3 regions of the Paenibacillus sp. FSL M8-0212 genome follow, and region 3 is predicted to be linked to each of the others. Evidence: riboswitches for the same ligand, from Rfam matches in the RefSeq annotation. Region 3 holds a riboswitch; each other region holds the start of a gene.
What was found. Region 3 has a riboswitch for cyclic di-AMP ahead of MKX68_RS03880 (hypothetical protein). Riboswitches for the same ligand answer to the same signal wherever they lie in the genome.

Region 1 (5,595 bases), 670 kb from region 3:
TAGAAGGTGATTTCCAGGCTTATGTGTGGTGGTACATTCGCAGACAGTATGGTCCGATGAAAGAGGACGGTACCATAAGCAAACGCGGGTATAATATGGCCCATTTCTCCAAATTTGTACGCCCTGGCTATCTCAGAGTGGATGCAACCAAGAACCCGGATACAAACACATTTGTTTCTGCATACAAAGGTGATAACAAAGTTGTCGTCGTGGCAATTAACCGTGGAACTTCAGCCACAAGCCAAAAATTCGTTCTGCAGAATGGTAATGCCTCCACTGTGTCCTCATGGATTACGGACAGCAGTCGAAACCTGGCAAGCGGAACCCTGCTTACCGTATCCAATGGAGCCTTCACGGCACAGCTCCCGCCTCAGAGCGTAACAACATTTGTTGCCAACATTACTGGCGGAAATAGCGGCGGGAATACAGGCAGTGGCACTACGTATGAAGCTGAGACCGGAACATCACTTACGGAAGCTGCCATTGAAACAATCTACCCCGGTTACACTGGCTCCGGGTATGTTAACTTCAATGCGATGACTGGTTCAGCCATTCAATGGAACGGCATTAATAATGCTACAACAGGTACCAAAAACGTAAAGTTTCGTTATGCGCTGGAAAGTGGAACACGGAACCTCGACATTTTTGTTAACGGAACCAAAGTTATCAGCAACGAGCCCTTTCCGGCTACGGGAAGCTGGTCCACTTGGGTTGAAAAAACAATACAGGTCCCCATGAACACGGGGACCAATACATTGAAAGTGGTTACCACCGGATCGGAAGGACCGAATATTGACAGCATTAATGTTACCGCAGCGCAATAAACGTTCCTTAGGGTGATGGAAGACATTTGCTGTACATGCAGCTAAGCACTAACCTCTTGGATACTCAAGTCTAAAGTTAGTGTTATATCAAAAAATGCAAAAAAGACTCCTTAAGCGTTAGCTTAAGGAGTCTTTTTGTTAGATGCGGTCGAGAGGACTCGAACCTCCACGGGGGGTTAGCCCACACGGACCTGAACCGTGCGCGTCTGCCAATTCCGCCACGACCGCATATTGTATCTCCGCCATCAATATCGGCGACAAGAAATAATATATCATGCGGAATCTATCATGTCAACACTGAAAATAATAACAATAAAACCCGAACCAGACGTCCATCGATTCGGGCTTTACCTTTAACTACAAATTAAAGCTTGGAAGGCCAGTTGCCATACCATGCATAACCGCCTCTTCTTTCTTTATCAATATCACTTAATTTGTATTTAACTACCCCGTCGCGACCAATAAAGATTGGTTTATCTGTTCCGATCTCATAGAAGCGTGCCCAAATCGGTGCAGCTTTGGAATCAGCAATAATTTTACTATCTCCATTAGCTCTTTCATACTTGTAACCCGTAATTTTCACCTTGTTAAACCAAGCCTCCGCTCCTTTAATGGATGCTGTGATTTTAGAGTTAGCAGGTCTCGTTTTCAGGAATTTAACGATTGTTACACTTTCTCCAGCTGTCAGCGATGGCACTTCGTAGATTCTTGCGCTCGCTGGTTTAAGGGAACTGGAATCATGTTGTTGTCCCCATGCTGTCAGCTTACCACCTGAAACGACTTGTGTATTCAGAATCGCCTCCACACCTTTGGCAACTGAATTTTTACTGCGGTTAGCAAGTGTGCTGTCGATAAACGAGAAATCACCTTTGCGTGTCGCTACTTCATCGAGCATGATCATTACATTAATCATGGCATCATCATTGTAGGTAATATGTTTGTGATATCCGGAGCTTTGGTAGACTTGTGGCCATCCGCCGTTTGAATACTGCATGTTGATCAAAAAGTTAATTCCTTTGATTGCAGCTGTGGAGTATCGCGGATCATTCGTCTTTTTGAATTCCTTCGCCAATCTTCTAATTTCTGAGTATGTAGCCTTGTTGTCTATCGTGGACTTCGCCCACTCTCCACTTGTCTGTTTATAATCTTTTCTCCAACCTCCATCCGGCAGCTGGTTCTTCAAAATATCAGAAATACTCGCTGTAGTACCCGATGCATCCGCAGCAGATACCGTCCCTACAGGGAGAACTGCCATTCCAACTGCTGAGAACACCATCGTACATGCCAGGACAAAAGTAATTATTTTCTTCGCTTTCAAATGTAACACTCTCCTATGTTCGTTTTTATAAATCTGCCACTTCTACTTTACCTATGATAAGTGTCCCCAAACCTCCTTTATTTGTATTTATCGCATAATAAAATCAATTTTAATCCAATATGTGGATTGGATATTCAGATAATATGCAAAAAATCGATTTTTGTCAATATATGCAACTTAATGAATATAATATCTCTAATTCTACATAACGGAATAGTTCTTTTAACTCATGACAAACCTATTTATTTATCCAAATTCGTCTTAAGCGAATCAATAATGACGTTTTTGTCATGAATGATACCCAAACTTGATCCCTTCTTTCATATAAAAACCTTAATTCCGCTAACATTGAGGTATTACGAAGGGTTTTAAATGGGTTTGACAATTACGCATTTATGCAATATAGTTTCAAATAGTTACAAAAACTTAATTATTCATTGCCGAGTTTCATGTTTGAAAACGGGGGAACCAATTTGGGTGAATTATTCTTATACATAGGAAATATAGGGAACCTTCTACCGAACCCTTAGCTAACTCCGTAGGCATCGAAGGGAGAACATTGATTTTGAAAAAACTGATTATCTCCATTTTTGGAGCAGCTGTATTATTTACATCCGGGGCAACAAGCACAGAGGCAAGCAGTATCAACTCCGTAGTGAACAACATGACAGGTATTCCTTACAAATGGGGTGGCACGACTGTAGCCGGCTTTGACTGTTCTGGTTTTATGAGATATCTTTTCAACAAATACAGCATTGAATTGCCACGTACTTCTCAGCAGCAAGCCAAAGCAGGTACTCCGGTAGCCAAAAGCAATGTTCGGACAGGTGATCTGGTGTTCTTTAATACAACAGGCAAAGGCATTTCACATACAGGTGTATATATCGGCGGCGGACAATTCGCTCATGCCTCCAGCAGTAAAGGTGTAAGCATCACAAAGTTATCGAATCCATACTTCAATGACCGCTATGTAACAGCACGTCGGGTAACTGGACAGTTTATGTATGATAAAATGTTAGGTAAAATGTAATTCACATACAAAAAGGCATCGGTTATTAACCGAATGCCTTTTTTGTTTAACCATTTTTTGTCTTCAACTACTTTCTTAAACAATGTAAAATGTTTTAGGAAATAAAAGGAGATGAGGAGAACAATTGAAAAAGTTAATGTTTGTTTTAAGTTTTGCTATTTTAGTAATAGGTAGTTTAGGATGCAGTAGTGAGAACGAAAAAGATTTTAGAGATGTTTCATGGGGTACCAAGATCGACAAAGTCATTTCAACTGAAGAAAAGAAAGGTAACTCAGGTTATGAAGAGGACGTACATAATGAACATGAGAAAAGTATCGAATATTCTAATCTTGTAGTTCTGGGTAAGAAAGCAGATGCTAAATACGTTTTCACTGATTTATTAGACAATGATAGCATTCTGGAAATGATGGAAGAAGGAAAGGAATTATCAGAGGAATTAAATAACCCCAATACAACAGAAACAAGGAAAGAAGAGATATACAAAATAATGGACCAGCGCCTTGAAGAAATGGAAAATGCAGCAGATGAATATCCATTAGATGACTTCTTGCTCCACGAGGCCACATATTATTTTGGCATGTTAAATAGTCAGGATTCTGATGAAATTCTGGAAGAGCTAACGAATAAATATGGTCAGCCTGGAAGCAAGACCTTCGATAATTCCATTATATATCTCTGGGATACTGATCGCTCTAAGATTGAATTTCGTCCTGAACGGTACTCCACAATAAACTATACAGCAAACTACTCCGTTATGGAGAAATTTGCTGATGTGGACAAGTATAATAAAAAAGCAAACAGTAAAGAAAGTAAAAACGATCTTTAAAAAACAGGGTTATACTCCCATATTGAAGGGAAGTATAACCCTGTTACTTTTTCACAATGTTTTTTATATTAATGTAGCGCCTTCTGCACTCGCATCGCGCCCTGAGACAGAGCATGTCCGCCTCCTACAGCTCCGGCCACGGCTACGGTCTCCATGATCTCCTGATCTGTAGCGCCCTTGGCACGGGCTTCTTCTACATGGTAGAAAGTACATACCTCATTGTTGGCAAACAATCCAATGCCGAGCGCAATGAGCTGTTTTGTCTTGGCATCAATCACGCCAGGTTGGAAACATTCTCCCGTAAACTCATGATATGACTTCACCACACCTGGCAGTACATCGCTTAATGCTCCAATCTGATCCTTGTAGGCATGAACTTTATCATTCATCAATGTCATGGCTTGTAGCACACCCTCTCGGCTATAGTTACAGATCTTCCTCACTGTACCTATCTTCTCTCCCGAGTGAGTCAATTATGCCAACAAATCATGGTAATTCTAAACATTTAACGCTCATGGCTCTGCCATAATTATAAACTGTTACTCACTAAGTGGACTCTGGCGCGGCTCGCTGAACAGCTGATATCGGTAACCGCGATCCAGCTTGACGACACGTCGATTCTGACGACGGATAAGTACCTGCTCGCCATCCCAGGCAACAACAATCCCGGTTACATCGTTAGATTCCAGCTCGTCCCGTACTACTCTTACTTTCTCACCTGACAGACGCAGGGCGTCCAGTTCTGTATCACTGATCATCTTCATGGCTCCTATATTCCAAATTTATTTACAAAAAGAGACCTAAATGAAATGTCATTTAGGTCTCACGTGACTGTATTGGACTGTCATGTCATTCGAAATTATGTCCCGACTGAAAGTTACCGCTGCGCGTGCTCTTTGCTGTCGTTCTTCTCGAACCAAAAATCAAGCACTTTGGCGGACATCACACGTTCTTCAAGGTACTCCACTTGATGCGGTGTAAATTGTTCTTTCCAAGAGAAGGACAACTCTTCGCACAAGCCTACAATCGTCAGTAATTCTGACCAGGCAACATAGCGTTTGTACCAGAAAAATTGAGGATGTTCAATCATATAGGGATAAAGGTCATCGAATTCCGTATGTTTACAATCCAGGGCACGTTCAAAATGAACTTTCGATTCCGCCAGCTTATCATTGAAAAATTGTTCTGTTGCCGGTTGGTTCCCCATGGTGTTGCCTCCTCTCCCTAACATAATCCCATTATAAATGAAATCCGCGGTCATGCAAAGGCATAGTTCAAAAAATAGGCCCTATTCCTTTAAAATGTCACATTTCGTTATCGTCAAATTGTACCGTACCATCGTTCAGGGAACGAATGCGTACCAAGGCTTCCACCGGAATACCCTGTTCACGAATCGTGCGTGCCCCTGCCTGGAAACTTTTCTCGACCACAACACCGAATCCGACGAGTTCCGCACCGGAACGCTCGATAATTTTGATGACGCCACGAGCGGCATCTCCATTGGCAATGATATCATCAATGAACAAAATACGGTCATTCTCATGAATGAACTCGCGGGATACCATAATGTCAGTTACAATTCCTTTAGTAAAGGACG
Region 2 (5,595 bases), 1.6 Mb from region 3:
ATAGTTCGGATCTCCATCCAGATGAAGCACCTTTCCAGGCATTTCAAAATAAGCCGGTTCCTGCTGAGCAGACCAATCCTGTACCAGACCTTCCCGATTCCGCTCAGCCTGTTCCATACGATTCTGCTGCAGACGGGACAGGGTCTGATGTGCTTTAATATGCGCCTGTCTGGTCTTGGCGCTTTGTGGTTCGTAGGGAACCTGTATCAAATCGTCCACCGGGGAATCGGCAATCAGCCGGAACTCAGTCCCTTTAATGACCGCAGCATCCAACTGGAGGCCTTCCACCCGAAAAGTCACATCGCCGCCGTATGACTTCCGAACGACCAAGTCTCCGATATTCATCAACGTAATCACCTCTACCCCATCGTATGGGCAAAGACCCGGTTTGGTTCATTCAAATTTTACAGCGCTGCACGTACCCCTGCTTCCCACATTACGGTGCTGAGTGTAGCATACTCCTGCAGACTCAACGTCTCTCCACGTCGGGACGGTTGAATACCTGCCTGCTCCAGCAGAATGTCTGCCTGTTCCCGGTTCTCCTTCGTGAAGAAGCGTGCCTTCAAGTTGTTTGAGATTGTTTTTCTCCGCTGGGCAAAAGAAGCCTGTACCACTTCGAAGTAGTGTGCTTCATCCGGAATCTCCACTGGCGGTTGCTCACGCACTTTCAGCTTAATGACAGCTGATTCCACATTAGGTTGCGGAATGAAGACTGTAGGAGGCACAATGCACACAAGCTCCGGCATACTGTAGTACTGAACTGCGATGCTCAGACTGCCGTAGTCTTTTGATCCTGGTGCAGCCGCCATGCGTTCAGCCACTTCTTTTTGGATCATGACAACAATACTGTCTACCGGCAGCTTCTCTTCCAACAGTTTCATCATGATTGGAGTCGTTACATAATAAGGCAGGTTAGCCACAACACTGACTTTGTCCACGGATGCAAAATCCGTATTAAACAATTCAGCCAGATCAAGCTTCAGCACATCCCCATGATGAACACGTACATTTGAATAAGGCTGCATCACTTCTCCCAGGATTGGGATTAAGCGCTGATCAATCTCTACGGCTGTGACAGGACCGGCTACCCGAGCCAGTCGCTCCGTAAGGGCTCCAACACCCGGCCCGATCTCTAACGCGCCCTTGGACTCGTCCAAATCGGCTGCATTAACGATTTTGTTCAATATATTTTGATCGATCAGAAAGTTCTGACCCAGACTTTTCTTGAATGAGAATCCGTGTCTTTGAATAATCTCTTTCGTTCGCTTGGGCGTTGCAATTTCTATCGTCTCTTCCATGTCCTTCATATGCTCACAATCCTTCACGTTCAATTTGCGCTAATGCTGTAGAGAACTCTTCCCGTGTAATCTGAAATACACTGAGACGTTTGTGGAACTGCTTCCCGTTACAATAACCGATGCCCAGCAGATTGCCCATCTCCATGCGACGTGCAGCAGCCTGCGGATGCACGATAAGTCCTGCCGCGATCAGGTCCTCCCAATCAATCAGGCTCGGAGCACCTTCGTATGAAGTATGTACGCGCGCCAGAGCATGACGGATCGCCTCCGGTGAGGCATTCTCCACCCCAATGTCCCCTTTGCGCGTTGCATCGGCTTCCGGAATGAAGGCATGTTTGCAGCCAGGCACCTTGTTCGCAATAATTTTACGAATGCGTTCGCCAGCATGATCCGGATCTGTCAGTACAATGACTCCCCGTCTCTCCTGAGCAAGCGCAATCCGCTTCAGAATGCGTTGGTTGATTGCTGAGCCACCTGTTTCAATTGTATCGGCTTCAACGGCCCGACGGATGGCTACCGTATCGTCACGGCCTTCCACCACAATGACTTCTTTTATCATGTTCCATTTCTTCCTTTCTAACGCAAAAAGAAGAGGAATATCCTCTTCTCTGCCAAACGGCGGGGGAGACTGAATTCAGACTCCTCCGCCGCATATTCCGCATGAATCATTCATGCAACTATTTTATAGCATTCCCATTTCAAAGTAAAACGATTTTAGTTCGCTTCCGGCTTCACCGGACCGATCACGTAGACCGTCTTGCCTTTCTTACGTCCAAAATTCAGGGCATGCTTCACACTGTCATAATATACATCAATTTTGTTGCCTTTAATGGCACCGCCTGTATCTTCCGCACGACGGAATCCCAGACCTTCGATATATACCCACCAGCCAATTGGAATGACTTTGGGATCAACCGCAATGGTGCGCCCTTCCGTTACACGAGTACCGGAAGCTGTTTTAGTTCCAATGCCAGGCTCTTCGGAAGAGTAGGCAGTCATGGATACATTTTTAAGTACTTTTGAGTATTTAAAAGAAGTCCCGGATACGGTAATGACTTTGCTGCCCGAGGCAGATGTTTTCTTCGAGTTCGTTGTTGTAGCCTTTTTGGTTGTTGAAGTTTGAGCCGATACGGTCTGAATCACAGGTTCTTTCACGACCGGTTTTGCTTTGGTGCCGACAGCGATCACTTTATCTACACGATTATTCGCGACAGATTTGCCGACCATTTTTTTGGAGACCAATTCTCCATCCTGAAATACCTTTTCGATATGCTGTACAAGTGTGCCTTCTTTGCCGTTTACAACGACACGGTTATCCCCTTTGTACAAGCTAGGGTCAGCCGTTTTAATGACTTTGTAAGCGATTGGCTGCTCTACCTCCACTGTACGCTTTGTTACGCGCACTACACGGATCTTCATATCCGCTTTGATGGCAGTTCCAAGCGCCGGATACACTTTATCATTACTCTCAACTTGAATACCTGATTTTTGAATTGCATCTTCTACCGATGAATCCGTTGTATACAGAGTCTTGGTGTCTCCGTCTGCCGTAATGTTGACTGGAACGGCCCGCTCAATAACGATTCGGTCTCCATCTGTAATCGCCCCGTTCATGGACATGGATACCTTATCGTGAGGGCTGACTGTGATCGACTGCTCCTCCAGCATTTCCTGAAGCATTCCTGTACGAGTCTCTACCACCTGAGCTTTGCCATCAATAACCAGTGAAATTTGTTTCCCGGCCTGACCGTAAACGACTAACAAGATCATGATTGTAAGCGCAATTGAGAAAATCGCGATCAATGCCATTTGACGCATGTTCTCATGCTTCCACCGCAACGCGAAAGACTTACTGGATGATCGTGACTCATGGGTCTCTTCTGGTTGGAATGTGCCCACTTCTCCGTCCTCCTTCATAGCCTCGCCGTCTAAAGTAATGCATGATGTCTTTGACGTGACTATACCAAATTTTCTACAGAACACAGATTGGACCAACATAATCCGGTTCTGCACCATGAATCAATCTTCGCAACATGATGTCATCCTCCTGAATACCTACCGTATGATGACAATATTTCTTTTATTCAAAAACAAAAAAGCCAAAGAAAGAGTGTAAGAGGAACTCTTTCGTGGCTTCCGAATGATTCTGAATATCGGAAATTCATGCACGAGGTTGCCTCTCTTTTTCCGCTTGCGAGGTTAGCTGTCGGGTTCGGGCGAAAGAGAGCCGCCCTATCTTAGGTCACCCGCTCATGGCGGACGCCCTTGAATTCACCCCGAGACCCAAAGAAGAAATCAAATACGGCTTCGCAGTTCCCTTCGCTGCTTTTGGGTCAGCGAACGTTGCGCATCGGCCAAATACACCGATGTTTAAGCCCTATTGGTTCCCCCGCTCTCCGTTAACGGAGACTCAGCGAGACTGATTCATGAAAGTAATGTTGTTTCATCGGAAAGTGTCCCTTTGTTCATCCCCCGAACATCTGTCCAATTTTCCGCACAACAATTCACTGAAAAGATGATATCCTGTTTTGATGCATGTTGTAAAGCGTTGATCAAGTACGTTTTTCTGAATATTTGGTTAAAATATTGTAATATTCTCGATTTATTTGGATCAAAGGGCAAATTACCTCCGCTTATCTGCCTTTTTCACCTCATTTGCTCGTTTTTTTAACGAATTCCAAATCGTTCCATGGCATTTTTGGTTGTTATTGCAGCAATTTCCTCCACCGAAATGCCTTTAATTTCCGCTGCCGCCTCTGCAACCAGACGTACATGCGCTGTCTCATTTCGCTTCCCACGATAAGGGTGAGGTGTCAAATATGGAGCATCTGTTTCAATGAAAAACCGGTCCATAGGAACCTTCGCCAGCACCTCTTTGGGCTGCTTTGCATTTTTGAATGTGATCGGTCCTCCGAAAGAGAGATGGAAGCCCATATCGAGACAACTTTTCGCTGTTTCCCAGCTGCCCGAGAACGAGTGCATTACACCACCAACCTCACCCGCCTTCTCTTCACGCAAAATTCTTATGATATCCTCATGTGCATCCCGATTATGGATGACAATCGGCATGTTCACTTCACGCGCCAAAGCAATTTGTTGTCGTAATACGCGATGCTGTATTTCCTTCGGTGAAGTATCCCAGTGATAATCCAATCCAATCTCACCAATCGCAACCACTTTTTCATGCTTGCATAAAGATGCAATCCACTCCAAATCACCCTCCTGCATAGTGATCGCATCTACGGGATGCCACCCTACAGCTGCATAGATAAAGTCATATGTTTCAGCGAGTTTCATCGTAGTTGGAATCGTCTCCCGGTTAAAGCCAATGTTGATCATGCGACCAACTCCTGCATCCACAGCACGCTGAATCATGTCCTCGCGGTCCTCGTCGAATTGTGGTGCATCCAGATGTGTATGTGTGTCGAACAGCATCATGTTTGTATCTCCCTTCATGTCGAAATAACGACTATCTTCTTTTGAAGATTCAATTTGTAAAATTCAATAATTCAATGACTCATACATAAAACATTTTGGGTAACCTGTGTATTACATCATGACGTTTGTTTCTTCACAACTACAATATATAGAAGATATACGGATATTCTGATCTATATATTGCTGATTGTGCTCATTCTACCCGCTTGCATTTACAAAATTATGTCGATCTACATATACTCCCCATTAAAGCAGATTACTGTATCATGAAAAATAGCTCTTTTAGAAAGTGTTTTGATATCAAAATTCTTCATCGGATTATACCCACACGATTACAAGAAATAGGGGCGTATATGTGACGGTAATTCGTGAATAATCGCATCCACCTTGTTTTGCGGGTAATACAAATGATGTTTCCCTCGGTGAAGCCCACTGATGGAACGGACAATGTCAGATACTTCTGACAACTCACGTAAATTGTCCTGTCGATCCAGAAGAAGAATCTGCTTATCTGTGGATTCATCCGGACGAAACACATCATACGGATTATCCGAAGGAAAATCAATTTCAAGATCATATTCGGGATCGAGGCCTGCCTGTACAAAAGCTTCCCGAATCTCTTCCATCATTGTCAAGTCGACCTGTTCAAGCTCTACATACTTATATAACTTGCGATCCATAAAACGTTCGCATAACTCACTCAGAACAGTATCGTCCTCCTTGCGCCACTGCGTAAATGCCGTCTGAATTAATGCTTCATCCAACTGCAAATATTCATCTACGGATAATTCTCCATCAAATAATTGAGGGAGTGGATCAATCATGAAGCGGAATTGAAAACCTTGCTGTATGAGTGTTT
Region 3 (5,595 bases):
GGGCGGCTTCTGCAAGAGATTGCGCGTGAACGCTCGGTTGTGGTGGTGGAGCATGATATGGAGTTTGTGCGAGAGTTCGCAGCCAAGGTAACGGTGATGCATGAAGGGAAATTGCTGAAGGAAGGTACGATGGCGGAGGTACAGGCAGACCCGAAAGTGGCAGAAGTGTATCTGGGCAAAAGGAGGGATGACCATGCTGTCGCTGCAACGAATTGAATCCGGCTACGGGGAAAGCAATGTGCTTCGTGGTGTGAACCTGGATATACAGCCTGGACAGGTGGTGTGTCTGATGGGCCGCAACGGTGTAGGGAAAACAACGTTGATGAAAACATTAATGGGGCTGCTCAAAACACGCAAGGGCAGTATTCAGTGGCAAAACCAGGAGTTATCCACTTTGGACACAGCCAAGCGGGCAAGGGCAGGGATCGGTTATGTACCGCAGGGGCGGGAGATTTTCCCGCAGCTTACGGTGAAAGAAAACTTATTGCTTGGTCTGGAGACAAGTGCACCGGGAGTAAAAACGTTCCCGGAGGATGTACTGGCGATGTTTCCAGTACTTGCGACGATGTATGGACGGCAGGGCGGGGATCTGAGTGGTGGACAGCAGCAACAGTTGGCATTCGCCCGGGCATTGGCTTCGCGTCCGGGGTTGTTGCTCCTTGATGAGCCGACAGAAGGCATCCAGCCTTCTATCGTAGAGGACATTCGGCAGGTTATTTTGCAGCTCAAGGCAAAGGGGAACCTCTCGGTTCTGCTGGTAGAGCAGAGTATTGATTTTGTACGGAGTGCCGCAGACTACATCTATATCATGGACAAAGGGGCCATAACCCTGCATGGGACACCGCAAGAATTGGATATGTCGCAGTTTGAACATCATCTCTCCGTGTAGTTGTAGTTAGTGTGGCGAGTGGAGAGGTTTCAGGAACGCTTGTCCAGGATATTCGAGTATTTGGGATATAACCGCCGGATGCATTCCGGACAGATGTCATGGGTGAATTCGGCGTGGGTATGCTTCTCCAGATAACTCTCAACGGAGTTCCAGTGTTCCTCTTCGTCCTTGATTTGTTTGCAGACGGCGCAAATAGGCAGCAGTCCGCGCAATGTGCGCACTTCAGACAATGCCTTCTTCAATTGGTGTTCTGTCTTTCTCTGTTCGGTAATATCCATGTGTGCAATCAAAGCGAGATCGGTATCCTGAATTGAATTTGCATAAGATAGAGGGGTGAGTTCTACACGAAACCACCTCTTTTCGTTGTATACAGTATACACGCAGATGTCATATGTATGATTTCGATTAAAGGGTATTCCGCGTTCTTTCAAATTCTGTGCGACAAGTGCCATGTTAGCGTTCTTGCCTCGTTTTGCCCAGGCTTCTGTCAGATGCAGGTAATGTCTATGACTACTGTGTGTATCCGGGTTTGGTGAGCATTGACCGAGTCCCTGTTGCCAGGCACGGTTACAACTTTGGATAATCCAATTGTGATCAACGATGATGAGTTGGTGACGTATGGACTGGAACGATAGCCTCTCCAGATCGGATGTAACATGTCTCATGGATAGGACCCTCCTTTGGCAGAAATCTTATCTCAGTTCATCTGGAATATCCAAAATATCAGCGACCAGGTGCCTGAATCGGGTTGCTTTGCGTGTGCCGTGAATGAGATTGGATAAACGATAGGGTGGGATGCCGTGCTGTTCACAAAAGGTCTTCTGGTCCACTTGAAGTTCGGTTAGCCGTCGTTTGATGGCCCATCCGAACGGAGTAACTGGTTTTTTCTTGTTCAAAAGGGTTCACCCCTGGTTAGAATGTAGTATTCAGCCGCCCTTTCTTCATGTAAAATGTATAGAAATGCGAGCTGTATGTTTCATTATATACGTAAATTCGTCATCTAACAATTAAAAAAGACGGAAAAAAGTGTATTTTGTGATGATAAATGGCGTAAATACGTAAATAAAACAAATAAAATGACAAAAAACACGTCGGCAAGGAGGTTGCCGCGTGTTTTTTAGTTTGTCTGAATAAAGGGGAGCAGGTATGAGGAGGAAGAGGATTAGGCCCTGTAGGCATGAAGTCCAGCTCCAAGCATATGGAAACTGGGGAAAAATGATTTCATGGACATCGAGGTTGGCTGTGCCAGTCCATCCGCAGCCGAGGCGCTGACGGTCTTCCATTCATTCTCCAGATCTGTGGCCAGGCGGACCATCAGATCCTTGGTTGTATCGTTGTTCAGGGGAATGACTTTGGAGGCTTCGGTTATGCAGGCATTCATGGCTGAATGCAGGTAACCAAGGACCGCCTCCTCGACCGGGATGTCGAGGTGGTGGTTAATCCAGGCGTGAACAGTGGAGAGGCAGCCAACCGAATCGTATTTGGCAAAGATCTGTTCGAGCTGGCTGAATTCAATCCAGGGGTGCAGAGCGCGTGCAAGTCTGATCAATCGTTTACCCATGGAGGCAGCTTGTTCTCTGAGATCTCCAGGGGTTCGCTGAACATGGACGAGCTTGTCGATTAGAGCTATCCGCCATGTATCCTTGTGATCTGCTGCGGTATAGATGCCTTTGATGGCCATACCTTCTAGACGAACGATGCTCGGATGCAACTGACAACGCATGAATGATTCGAGATCTTCAGCATTACGAATGGTACCCTCCCTGATATGGATATCCATGCCGAAGGAATGGGTGAACCCTCCAACCTGAATAGAGGAATCAAGCAGTTTGACATAATCGAGCAGCTTATTCCCACGGTTCACAATCATTCGCCTCCTGTGTTCGTTAAATGTAACTTAAAGTGACATCTATATTCCTTTTTGATTGCTTTATGTTTAAAAATCCGAATTATATGATAGTTATCATCCCATAAATGTCCGCTTTTTGTCAATAGTGTCCGTGAAATTTAATGGATTAAATCTGGGATTCAATATTTGTGTTATTTTATATAACATATAAGGTTAAATATCTGCGAAGTGCAGGGAGGACTAGATATAAATGAATCAATAAGATCAGCTCAATCCGGAAAGGAGGGGATCAAATCTAATGTATGCAGTTCATGGGTAAAGATGACGAGAATATGCGTTTTTTGTGGAAAATGCCTAGCTGTAAAAGAAGTATTAAAAAATACTTTACTTTTAGTTCTGAACCCGGTATAATCAATTCTGTTGCCGATTATTTACGACATGCGGTCGTGGTGGAATGGCAGACACGCTATCTTGAGGGGGTAGTGGGCGTATGCCCGTGGAGGTTCGAGTCCTCTCGACCGCATCATATGAACGATTAAGAAGAAGCTTTCCATTAATGGAAAGCTTCTTTTTTTGTTTTTTTAACAGTCTGACATCAAAGTTGAGAAAAAAGGCCATCCATTACCGGGGCAATGGTGCTCTACCTTCCGGCTACGGGTGGCCAATGTATTATTTTTGCAGCAAGTTCTTGATATCTTCTTCAATCTTGTCCGGTGTTGTTTTGGGAGCATACCGTTTAATGACCTGTCCGTTCTGATCCACAAGGAATTTGGTGAAATTCCATTTGATTGCTTTGGAGCCGAGCAGGCCAGGAGCTTCTGTGCTAAGGTGCTGGAAGAGAGGGTGAGCGCTTGAGCCGTTCACATCAATTTTCTCAAACATAGGGAAGCTTACGCCATAATTCATCTGACAGAACTCGGCAATATCATCGGAAGAACCTTTTTCCTGTGCAAACTGGTTACTTGGAAAACCAAGGACTTCAAATGGCGCATCCTGGAACTTGTCTTGCAATTCTTGCAGACCTTTGAATTGAGGGGTAAGTCCGCATGAGCTTGCCGTATTCACAATCAGGAGCACTTTGTCACGGTAGTCGGACATTTCAACTTCTTGACCGCGAAGGGTATTCACTTTGTAATCGTAGATTGTCATCTAAATCGCCTCCATTTATTTACTCTTATATCTTCTATTATATTGGTTGCAATTAAATATTGCAAAACTAATGTGGTGTTAAAAGCATCAAAATAGGCAAGTTGTGCAGAATACGTGAATGAATTGCGAAGTGATTTTCGTCAGAGTGAGAATTAGATAGATTTAAAGAGATGGATAGAGTATGACCTTGTTGTAAGCGCTATTATATGTGAGTATTGCCGAAAATCTGTCGATTCGGTGATCTGTGCGGACTTTACACCATCATGGCACGGGTGTATGATTCATAACGTAATTTCAATTTAAACTAAATTGTACCTGAAAAACGAAACAAACGATAATATCGCTCGATCTTATCCTTAAGATATACGAACGATGTTTTAATCGCTGAGTTTCCATTCATTGATGAGTGGAAAACGGGGGAACCAACAGAATGCGCTGTCCAGGACAGTAGGCATTCATGGGGTGAATTTTCCGGTGACAGCCGGAAATAGGGCGACTCTCGCGCCCGAATCCGTCAGCTAACCTCGTAAGCGTTAAAGGGAGAGGCAACAAGCCGTACGCTGGTTCATGGTCTTTTCGCCATGGATTCTTTAAGAAGCGTTCGGGAGGCCTTGGTCCCCCACGCTTCTTTTTTGTTGTCTTTTCACGCCAAGGGAGGAACGAATGATGGATACTGAGATGATCTTAGTGACTGCTCCAAATGAAGCAGGACGTAAATTTATCAAATTACTAATGTACAAAAAAATGCCGTTTGCCGTTCTAACCAACAGTGCAGGGGAAGAGCGTAGACTCCGTAGAATCGGAGTCGAACATGTCATTCGCATGAATACGGCTGCAGCTCAAAAATGGTTTTTGCCGCAGGGCAGCGTAGGCAACGTGTTTATTTTTGAGAACAGCCTGAATCTGACCTGTCGTTATTTACAGATCTGCCGTTCATGGACATCGAAATCCCTGTGCGTCATTACGGAGCAGAGTCATCCTAAGGGCATCTATCGGGGCATGGGCGCAGACCGGATTGTATATTCGCTCAATGGGGAAGTTGGCTTTCTCCTCAATGGTTAATGCCATAGCTTGTGATTGCTCAGGTGTAAGGTGCCTGTTATAATTGAATGTATCGATAAACGGAAGTTTGAGGAGACTCATGCAAGATGGTGAGTCTTCTTTTTTATGGTTTTAAAGGTAGTTCAAGACTTTTTGAACACGAACTTTTAGATTGCCTGTGGCTTACAAGGAGGAATTGGCGTGCCGGATGTGGGTGGATTAAAGTGGTTGTTTTTTGATGTTGGAGATACACTGGTGGATGAATGGGAGCCGGTTGATGATATTATCGGACAGTTCGTCCGTGAAGCCTGTGCTTTGGGGTATCCGGTGACAATTGAGGCGGTACGCGAACTGTTCGCGAACTGTTACCAGAAATATGAGCAACGGCCTATGAGAGTGGCGATTCGCACCTTCGTTGAAGACGAGGGACACCAGAAACAGATTCAGGACAAGTTGAAGTTTCAAAAAGATCTTGAACGTCCTTTTCCTTCAGCGGATTCCGTTCTTCAGCAGTTGTCACGGCATTATCGCATTGGCATCATTGCCAATCAGAGTCCCGGAACGGAAGAAAGACTGGAGAGCTACGGCTTGCGGAAGTATGTTGACGTTCTCGCCTGTTCTGCTGAAGAAGGTGTGTCCAAGCCAGACCCTGAGTTATACGCTGTAG

Region 1: it holds a riboswitch for cyclic di-AMP, as region 3 does, so the genes downstream of both, MKX68_RS00650 (C40 family peptidase) here and MKX68_RS03880 (hypothetical protein) in region 3, are expected to answer to the same signal.
Region 2: it holds a riboswitch for cyclic di-AMP, as region 3 does, so the genes downstream of both, MKX68_RS10890 (ubiquitin-like domain-containing protein) here and MKX68_RS03880 (hypothetical protein) in region 3, are expected to answer to the same signal.

The regions. Positions count from the first base shown of each region.
Region 1 covers NZ_JBBORP010000001.1:161,072-166,666, forward strand. The annotation lists gene MKX68_RS00635 (carbohydrate-binding protein) at 1-824, shown strand, start outside; tRNA gene MKX68_RS00640 (tRNA-Leu) at 968-1,052, opposite strand; gene pelA (pectate lyase) at 1,189-2,142, opposite strand; cyclic di-AMP (ydaO/yuaA leader) riboswitch at 2,571-2,702, shown strand; gene MKX68_RS00650 (C40 family peptidase) at 2,708-3,172, shown strand; gene MKX68_RS00655 (hypothetical protein) at 3,297-3,998, shown strand; gene MKX68_RS00660 (carboxymuconolactone decarboxylase family protein) at 4,067-4,396, opposite strand; gene MKX68_RS00665 (hypothetical protein) at 4,538-4,756, opposite strand; gene MKX68_RS00670 (hypothetical protein) at 4,876-5,205, opposite strand; gene MKX68_RS00675 (xanthine phosphoribosyltransferase) at 5,303-5,595, opposite strand, start outside.
Region 2 covers NZ_JBBORP010000001.1:2,432,948-2,438,542, forward strand. The annotation lists gene yabG (sporulation peptidase YabG) at 1-345, opposite strand, end outside; gene rsmA (16S rRNA (adenine(1518)-N(6)/adenine(1519)-N(6))-dimethyltransferase RsmA) at 405-1,307, opposite strand; gene rnmV (ribonuclease M5) at 1,312-1,857, opposite strand; gene MKX68_RS10890 (ubiquitin-like domain-containing protein) at 2,013-3,197, opposite strand; cyclic di-AMP (ydaO/yuaA leader) riboswitch at 3,471-3,724, opposite strand; gene MKX68_RS10895 (TatD family hydrolase) at 3,966-4,736, opposite strand; gene MKX68_RS10900 (HD domain-containing protein) at 5,069-5,595, opposite strand, start outside.
Region 3 covers NZ_JBBORP010000001.1:829,300-834,894, reverse strand. The annotation lists gene urtD (urea ABC transporter ATP-binding protein UrtD) at 1-216, shown strand, start outside; gene urtE (urea ABC transporter ATP-binding subunit UrtE) at 194-889, shown strand; gene MKX68_RS03905 (hypothetical protein) at 919-1,554, opposite strand; gene MKX68_RS03900 (hypothetical protein) at 1,582-1,785, opposite strand; gene MKX68_RS03895 (urease accessory protein UreF) at 2,052-2,753, opposite strand; tRNA gene MKX68_RS03890 (tRNA-Leu) at 3,179-3,261, shown strand; gene MKX68_RS03885 (glutathione peroxidase) at 3,408-3,887, opposite strand; cyclic di-AMP (ydaO/yuaA leader) riboswitch at 4,260-4,435, shown strand; gene MKX68_RS03880 (hypothetical protein) at 4,554-4,949, shown strand; gene MKX68_RS03875 (HAD family hydrolase) at 5,130-5,595, shown strand, end outside.